Regions from separate parts of the Massilia paldalensis genome, predicted to be linked through region 1. Evidence: predicted binding sites of a transcription regulator. Region 1 holds the regulator's gene; the other holds the start of a gene.

The links. Region 1 encodes FNR, which switches genes on or off when oxygen is low (the NO sensors DNR and NnrR bind a similar motif). Its sites were predicted from a motif close to TTGATNNNNATCAA; they were not measured.
Region 2: a site for FNR is predicted at 2,392-2,405, ahead of ACI1V7_RS10650 (gluzincin family metallopeptidase). Genes of this name have one in related genera too.

The regions. Positions count from the first base shown of each region.
Region 1 covers NZ_JBJCIU010000001.1:1,036,293-1,040,417, reverse strand. The annotation lists gene ACI1V7_RS04670 (cytochrome ubiquinol oxidase subunit I) at 1-402, opposite strand, end outside; gene ACI1V7_RS04665 (DUF2721 domain-containing protein) at 553-1,029, shown strand; gene fnr (fumarate/nitrate reduction transcriptional regulator Fnr) at 1,132-1,899, shown strand; gene ACI1V7_RS04655 (porin) at 1,976-3,073, shown strand; gene ACI1V7_RS04650 (DUF885 domain-containing protein) at 3,176-4,125, opposite strand, start outside.
Region 2 covers NZ_JBJCIU010000002.1:186,008-190,132, forward strand. The annotation lists gene fdxA (ferredoxin FdxA) at 1-277, opposite strand, end outside; gene ACI1V7_RS10645 (protealysin inhibitor emfourin) at 452-733, opposite strand; gene ACI1V7_RS10650 (gluzincin family metallopeptidase) at 758-2,323, opposite strand; gene ACI1V7_RS10655 (polyhydroxyalkanoic acid system family protein) at 2,507-2,785, shown strand; gene ACI1V7_RS10660 (acyl-CoA-binding protein) at 2,815-3,072, opposite strand; gene ACI1V7_RS10665 (hypothetical protein) at 3,241-3,432, opposite strand; gene ACI1V7_RS10670 (FKBP-type peptidyl-prolyl cis-trans isomerase) at 3,435-3,791, opposite strand; gene ACI1V7_RS10675 (YVTN family beta-propeller repeat protein) at 3,976-4,125, shown strand, end outside.

The DNA.
Region 1 (4,125 bases):
CATGCAGGTGGCGAGGAAGTGCAGGCCGGGGCCCACGCGGGTCCAGCCGAACAGCATCACGCCCAGGAAGCCCGCCTCGAGGAAGAAGGCCGTCAGTACCTCGTAGGTCATCAGGGGCCCGACGATGCCGCCCGCGTATTCGGAAAACGCGGCCCAGTTGGTGCCGAACTGGTAGGCCATCACGATGCCGGAGACGACGCCCATGCCGAAATTGACGGCGAAGATGCGCAGCCAGAAGTGGTACAGGTCGACGAACACCTGGCGCTTGGTCCTGAGCCAGCACGCTTCCAGCACCATCAGGTAGCTGGCCAGGCCGATCGTGATGGCCGGGAACAGGATGTGGAACGACATCGTGAACGCGAACTGCACGCGTGCCAAATCCAGTGCCGCCAATCCGAACATGAAAGTCCTCCCGAGGTCGTATGGCCAATCTTACATGCGCACGGGGCGCACACGCTTGCCGCGTTCGCCCGTGCGATGCACACTGCATCGTTATTTGATGCAGGTAAGACGCGCAAGCCTTGCCGTCCGGCGCATCGCCGAAGGAAGCCCATGGATTTCGAACTCAAGGAAGTGCTGCAAGCCGTCGGCCCCAATGCCGGCCTGGTCTTCGCATCGTGGATGTTCATGCACCTGCTACAGGGACGCTACAGCAGCGCCTACGAGCGCTACCGCAGCCTGGTCGACAACTACCGCCAGGGTGCCGACGGCCAGCGCAAGGAGACGATCCGCGACGAGGTCGCGCTGTACCGCCGCCGCATCGACTGCATGCGCCGGGCGACCGACTTCGGCCTGTACGCCGCCATGTTGCTGATCGGCACCCTGATCATCGCCGTCGCCGACGCCATCTTCAAGGGCACGTCCTTCCTCAAGTACGCAGGCGCCGCGACCACCGTCGTGGGCCTGGCCATGGTGATCTGGGCCGCCGCCCTCGTCGTCAAGGAAAACCGGCTGATCAAGATGCCACTCGACCGCGAGGCCGACGACATGCCCGAACTGGACCGGCACATGCAGGAGCAGCGTACCTGAATGCGACACTTTTGGCGGCCGAAGGGGTAGGAAAGCGCCCCGATGGTCGAGATTCGCGACAATGGCGACTATAATTCCCTTGTCGATGCTCCCCTTCCCGCCATGAACCACGCCGCCATCCTTACTCCCGACCAGCCGCTGAACATCCAGGCCCTCAAGGTCAGCTGCCAGCAATGCAGCATGGGCCAGCTGTGCCTGCCGATGGGCCTGGCGGATGCCGAGATCGACCGCCTCGACCAGATCATCGGCCGGCGCCGCCGCATCGCGCGCGACGAGCGCCTGTACCAGATGGGCGAGCCGTTCCGCAGCCTGTACGCGGTGCGCTTCGGCCACTTCAAGACCTACCAGGTGAACGCGGCCGGCGAAGCCCAGATCACGGGCTTCCAGATGGCCGGCGAGCTGCTGGGCATGGATGCGATCAGCGGCGACCGCCACCATTGCGACGCCGTCGCGCTGGAAGACAGCGAGGTGTGCGAGATCCCGTTCGACAACCTCGAAGACCTGTTCGGCGAAGTGCCCAACCTGCTGCGCCACTTCCACCGCATCATGAGCAAGGAAATCACGCGCGAACAGAACGTCATGCTCCTGCTTGGGAACATGCGCGCCGAACAGCGCTTCGCCGTGTTCCTCGTAAACCTGTCGGCCCGCTACGCCGCGCGCGGCTATTCCTCGACCAGCTTCCAGCTGCGCATGTCGCGCGAGGACATCGGCAACTACCTGGGCCTGACCATCGAGAGCATCAGCCGCCTGCTGTCGCGCTTCAGGAAGATGGGCCTGGTGCAGGTGGACAAGCGCGAAGTGATCCTGCTCGAACCGGCGCGGCTGAAGGCCATGGCGGCCGGCACCGAGCAGTGCAGCCCCATGGCTTGAGGCGGCCCACGGTATACGTTCGGATAGCTGGCAAGCTGCTCCTGGCCCTGCACAATCGGGGCGAAGGAGATTGCCAATGTCCCACAAGCTTCACCTCGGCGCCGCGGCCTGCCTGCTGTGCGCCACCGCCGTCCACACCGCGCACGCCCAGGACGGCGTGCAGATCTACGGCCGCCTGAACGTCTCGATGGAACACGTCGACAACGGCAGCGGCTTCACCCAGACCCGCCTCGTCAACAACCGCTCCGTGCTCGGCTTCAAGGGCAGCGAAGACCTGGGCGGCGGCCTGAAGGCGATCTTCCAGCTCGAGGGCACGCTGTCGCCCGACACGGGCGCGGGCGAGCCGTTCCGGCGCGATACCCGCGTGGGCCTGGACGGTCCCTGGGGCACGCTGTTCGCCGGCCACTGGGTCACCGCGTACAACGGCGCCACGTCGGGCCTCGACCCGTTCTACCCGACCACGGCCGGCTACATGAGCATCCTGGCCAACGGCTCCGGCTCCTCGGTCGACAACGTCAACAACACGTATTCCTTCGACCGCCGCCAGGCCAACTCCCTGCACTACTGGACGCCCGAGTGGCACGGCCTGTCGCTGCGCCTCACGCGCGGCATGAACGAGGAATCCCCCGCGAACGGCGCCAAGCCGTCGCTGTGGTCGGCCGCCGTCATCTATGCCGACGGCCCGTGGTACGCGACGGTCGCGCACGAACGCCACCACGAGTACCAGGGACCAGGCCTGGACGACACGGGCAGCAAGGCGGCCCTTGCCTACCAGTTCGGCAAGACGTCCTGGGGCCAGACCCGCGTCGCCGTCGTCGGCGAGCGCCTGGAATACGAGACGGCCAGCGGCAAGCTGCCGCGCAATGCGGCCTTCGTCTCCGTCTCGCACCAGATGGGCCTGCACGGCCTGCGTCTGACGGTGGGCCGCGCGGGCGACGCCGGCGGCGCGTCGACGGCGACGATCGGCTTCCTGCACAGCGGGCCGGACACGGGTGCGACGCACGCGACGCTGGGCTACGACTACATGCTGTCCAAGCGCACGAGCCTGTATGCCTATTACACGCTGCTGGACAACGAGCGCAATGCCACCTACGACTTCCCCATCAACGGGATCGGGCCGGAGGCCGGCGCCACCTTGCGCGGCGCGGTGTTGGGGATGCGGCACAATTTCTAAGTCCGCACAACGTCGCCCCTGCGCAGGCAGGGGCCCAAGTGCTGTTCGCGCCGACAGTGCGCCGGCAATTGGGTCCCTGCCTGCGCAGGGACGACGGATTCGTTACGCTGCCTTCTGCACCACGATCCACCGGTCGATCACCTCGCCCAGCACGTCCAGCGGCACCGACCCGTTCTTCAGCACCACGTCGTGGAACGCCGGCAGCGAGAACTTGTCGCCCAATTCCTTCTTCGCCTTCTCGCGCAGGTCGATGATGCGCAACATGCCGATCATGTACGCGCAGGCCTGGCCCGGCCAGGCGACGTAGCGCTCCACTTCCTGCGCGCCGATGCCGTAGTCGATCGCCTGCTGGCGCGTCCAGCCCTTCGTGTGCAGGCCCGTGTCGACGACGAGGCGGCGCGCGCGGAACAGTTCCGAGCCGAGGGCGCCCAGCAGGCCCGGGACGTCGCCCTCGTACCAGCCCTGCTCCACCGCCAGCCGCTCCGCGTACAGCGCCCAGCCCTCGCTGTGGGCGCTGCCGCCGCCGAAGATGCGCTGGGCGCGGAACTTCGGCAATCCCGTCTGTTCCTGCTGGATCGCCAGCTGGAAGTGGTGGCCCGGCACCGCCTCGTGGTAGGACAGGCTGCGCATGCGGATCACGTCGAACGTCGGCCCGCGCATCGGCACCCAGAAGATGCCGGGACGGCTGCCGTCCGGCGCCGGCAGCGTGTAGTGGGCGGCGGCCGACGGCTCCGTCAGCGGCGGTTCGCGCCGCACCTCGACCGGGGCGCGCGGCGTCAGGTTGAAGATGGAGGCGCTGCGCCGTTCGGCGTCGGCCACCATGTCCGCGTACTTGCGCAGCAGTTCCGGACGCGGGTCCGGCTCCGCCTTCGGCTGGAACGTGACGTCCAGCTTGGCCATGCGCTGCTCGACGCTGCCCTCGGTATAGCCGAGCGTGCGCAGGTGGCGGTCCATCTCCCCTTCGATGCGCGCCACCTCGCGCAGGCCGATCGCGTGGATCTCGGCGGCCGTCAGGTTGGTGCTCGTGTAGGTGCGCAGCGCGTGCTGGTAGG
Region 2 (4,125 bases), on a different contig from region 1:
CCGCGTCGGGCAGGGCGGGCTTCGTTTTGGTGATCGACGGCCAGCTGCGTGCCAGGTCGGCGTTGATCTTGATGAATTGCTGCTGGTCCGACGGCACGTCCTCTTCCGCATAGATGGCGTTCACCGGGCACTCGGCCACGCACACGGCGCAGTCGATGCACTCGTCCGGGTCGATGGCGAGGAAGTTCGGGCCTTCCCGGAAACAATCTACCGGGCATACATCCACGCAATCGGTATAGCGACAACGGATGCACGATTCGGTGACAACGTGGGTCATAACAGTCCTATCAATCAGAGTGGGGGCGGCGGCGGATGCGCGCGAGAAGGCTCGCCGGACGCGGCAAAGCACTGTATTTTAGGGCAATTCGGCTTCTACGACAAATCGGACTTATACACAATACACATAAGCAAATGTGTTCAGTCCGCAACGCATTATCGCCGTGAGTGATGTCTAGGCGGCGCCGCGCAGGTAGTCCAGCAGCGCTTGCCAGGCCGCGCCGGGCGGCAAGTCGTCTTCCGCCACCGTCACCGTGCGGCAGCGGCGGCCGTCGTCCGCCGTGATGTCCCAGCGCCGCAGGTCGGCGCCGACGGGGCAGGCGGGCGCCGGCTCGAAGAAATCCAGGCGCTCGAGCAGCGCCTCGACCGCCTTGCCGTCGGCGTGGCGGCCGGTATCCAGTTCGACGCATCGTGCGATGCCGGCGAAGCCGCCGCTGGTCCTGGCCGTGATTCTCATCTCCGCTCCCTCATCTCCGCTCTTTCATGCCCGGCCGGCCGCCGGCAACGCCTCGTCCGTTCCGGCGACGGCCACGGCCAAACCGGCAACGGCGGCAACGGCGGCCACGGCGACGCCGGCCGGTCCCGTGCGCCCATGCTCCAGGCACCAGCGCGCCAGCGCCTGCGCTTCCCGGTCCAGCAAGCGTTCGACCTGGTAGTACTCGGCCAGGTTCATCGTGCCGCAGCAGGCGCGGCGGTCCTGGCGGGCACCGGGCGCATCGCAGACCAAGGGCGCGAAGCGCTGCGCGGGCACGGACGGCGCGGGGGCATCCGGCATACGGGCATCCGGCGTACGGGCATCCGGCGTACGGGCATCCGGCGTGCCGGCCTGCGGGGCGGCCACATCCAGCACTTCGCGCAGGGCGAAGCGGTCACGGATGAAGTCCAGGTAGGCCTGCGGCTTGCCGTCTTCGGCCGCCAGGCGCAGCATCTCGTTGGCCACGTCGGCATAGGTGGCGGCCACGTCGGGCGCGGCGACCAGGGCGCGCAGCACCAGGCCGCGCAGCCAGCCGGCCGTACGGTGCAGCACGCTGGCGCAATCCTCCAGCTCCGGGTGCCGCTCGAAGGCGAACGCGTCGGCCAGGATGTCGTAGACGGCGCCCGTGAACACCTGCGACAGCGCATGCACTTCCGTGCCGGCCTGCGACAGCGTCAGGTCGTTGTCGGCATTGCGCAAGCCCGTCGTGCTGCCCAGCGCCAGGCCGAACTGCTCGGCGATGTCGGCCAGGAAGGTCTTGTCGTGCAGGTGCGCCTTGGTCTGCGCCACCACGGCCTCGCACTGGTCGAGCTGGGACAGCGCCAGGAAGATCGCGGTCAGGTCGCCGAAGGCTTCGTGCAGGCCGCCCGTCTGGGGCGGGTTGTCGGCCTGCAGCCATTGCGGCTTGAGGCCGTCCAGCACGGCATGGCCCGTCTCGTGGGCGACGATGTCGAAGGAGCGGCAGGTGTACACGCGCGCGCTCTCGCCGCTGGGGACGAAGTCGCCGAACTTCAGGCAGCCCTGGGAACGGCTGTAGAAGGCATTCATCACGTTCGGCAGGCCGTAGGGATGAACCTGCAGCGGCGTCGTGTCGGTGCTGCTGTTCCATTGCCAGGGCAGCGGCATGGCATCCCCGGCCGCGGACAGGGCGCGCTGGTACATGGTCAGCGTCTGGCGCACGACGGCGAAGGTGTGCACGGCGTCGAACTGGGGCGTGTCCGGCATGGTGACGAAGTCGCCGAAGGCGTTCGGCTCGACCGGCGCATTGGCCGTGTCGACGATCTCGATGCGGGCGTCGCGCGGCCCGGCCAGCACGATGCCGGGCAGGAAGGCCTTGCGCGTGCCGATCTCGGACACCGACGGATCCTGTTTCCACATCAGCACGCGCGCGCCGAAGGCGTAGGGCAGGGGCACGTCCCCGGTGCCGCTGTCGGCAGGAGAGGGTGGCTCGGATGCGGCCGCGAGCCGCGGGCGGCCCGGCTGGTCGAGCAGTTGCGCCGCCTTGCGGTGCTGGCGGTAGGGTGCGCTGGGGGTGGGAATGAAGCCGACCGGCGGCAAGGTGGACGATTCCATGGGTTCTCCTCGATGGCGGCCGCGGGAGGCGGCTTCGAGGAATGGTCGCTGCTTGCTTCGGAGAAGCATTGAGCTTGGTCAATTGACCATTCTCTAGGGTCAATACTGGCTTAAGACGGGCTGAGCTGGCATCATGGCGAGCTTTTGCGGCAGATCAGTATTCAAGATAGAAGGAACAGCCAGATGGCGGACATCAGCATCATCCAGCAACACACGCTTTCCCAGCCGGCGGCGCGCGCGGCGGCCCAGAAGGTGGCGGACAAGCTGGCCAGCGACTATGGATTGCAGTGCAAGTGGGAAGGCGACGTGCTGCGCTTCGAACGCAGCGGGGTGGAAGGCGTGCTCGCGCTGGAGCCGAGCCAGGCCGCCTTGCGCATCAAGCTGGGCTTCATGATGAGTGCGTTCGCGCCGGCCATCGAGCAGAAGGTGGCGGAAAGCATGCGCAAGACGTTCGCGGCCTGACGCCGCCCGGCGCGGGCTGGCGCTGACGCTTACGCGTCCTTCAGTTCCTCGATCAGGTCGACGTACTGCTGCATCGCGTCTTCCCGCGACGTGCCCTGCAGGCCCGCCCAGGCGTCGTACTTGGCGCGCCCGACCATGTCGGTGAAGCCCGGGCGCTCGCCCGTCACGTCGCCGTTCGCGCCCTGCTTGTACAGCGCATAGATCTTCAGCAGGGTCATGTTGTCCGGACGCTCCGGCAGGTTCTTCGAATCGATCTGGGCCTGGGCGAACTGTTCTTGCAAACTCATGGTGACTCCTTCATAGATGTGCGATGTTCGGGATGCCTTCGTGGCAACACTTGCGGCATCTTAGCGCATCATGCGTGGATCGGAGTCAACTTTAGAGGAAACGTTCGGTGGTGGCGCACGGCGGGCACGTGGTGCCCACCCGGGGACGAGGCCGAAGCCGTCGTCCCGTTATTTGTCGTCGTCGCCGCCGCGGAACGGATAGGTGGCGACGTTGACGGCGCCCTTGCCGACCGCCACGCCGGCGCCGACGGCAGTCGAGGCGACCGAGACGCCGGTGCCGATCACGGCGCCGCCGACGGCCATGGCCGTGCAGCCGCCGAGGGCGGCAACGAGGCCGAGCAGGGCAAGGGTGCGGATCATGCTCAGACGCCCAGCAGTTCGACGTCGAAAATCAGGGTCGCGTTCGGCGGGATCACGCCGCCGGCGCCGCGGGCGCCATAGCCCAGGCTGGCCGGGATGATCAGGCGGCGCGCGCCACCGACCTTCATGCCCTGCACGCCTTCGTCCCAGCCGCGGATCACGTGGCCGGCGCCCAGCGGGAACTGGAACGGGTCGTTGCGGTCTTTGCTCGAATCGAACTTGGCGCCGGCGCTGCCGTCGTCGTTCTGCAGCCAGCCCGTGTAGTGCACGGTGACGTAGCTGCCGGCCTTGGCTTCGGCGCCGTCGCCGACGACGGTGTCTTCGTACTGCAGGCCGGAATTCGTGGTGGTGGTGGACATGGGATTCCCTTCTTGTTCAAAGTGAAGGGCGATTGTAGTGCATGGCCTGTCAAAGCGCTATTGACGCCTTGTCCACTGTGTTGCGGCGGCGCGCCGAAACGATCTTATTCCTGCTGCTTGCACAGCGAAGGGGCCAAGTTTCCCCGTAGAATAAGGTTTTTCTTCCTTCCGGAACTATCCTGCCATGCTGCGCCGCTTCAGTAAGCTCATCCTCTCCGGTCTCTGCCTCGCTTCCGCCGTCCAGGCCGCCCACGCGAACGTGGTCGTGGTGCTCAATTCGCGCGACGCCACCGTCCAGCTGATCGACCAGGCCACCGGCGCCGACGCCGGCACG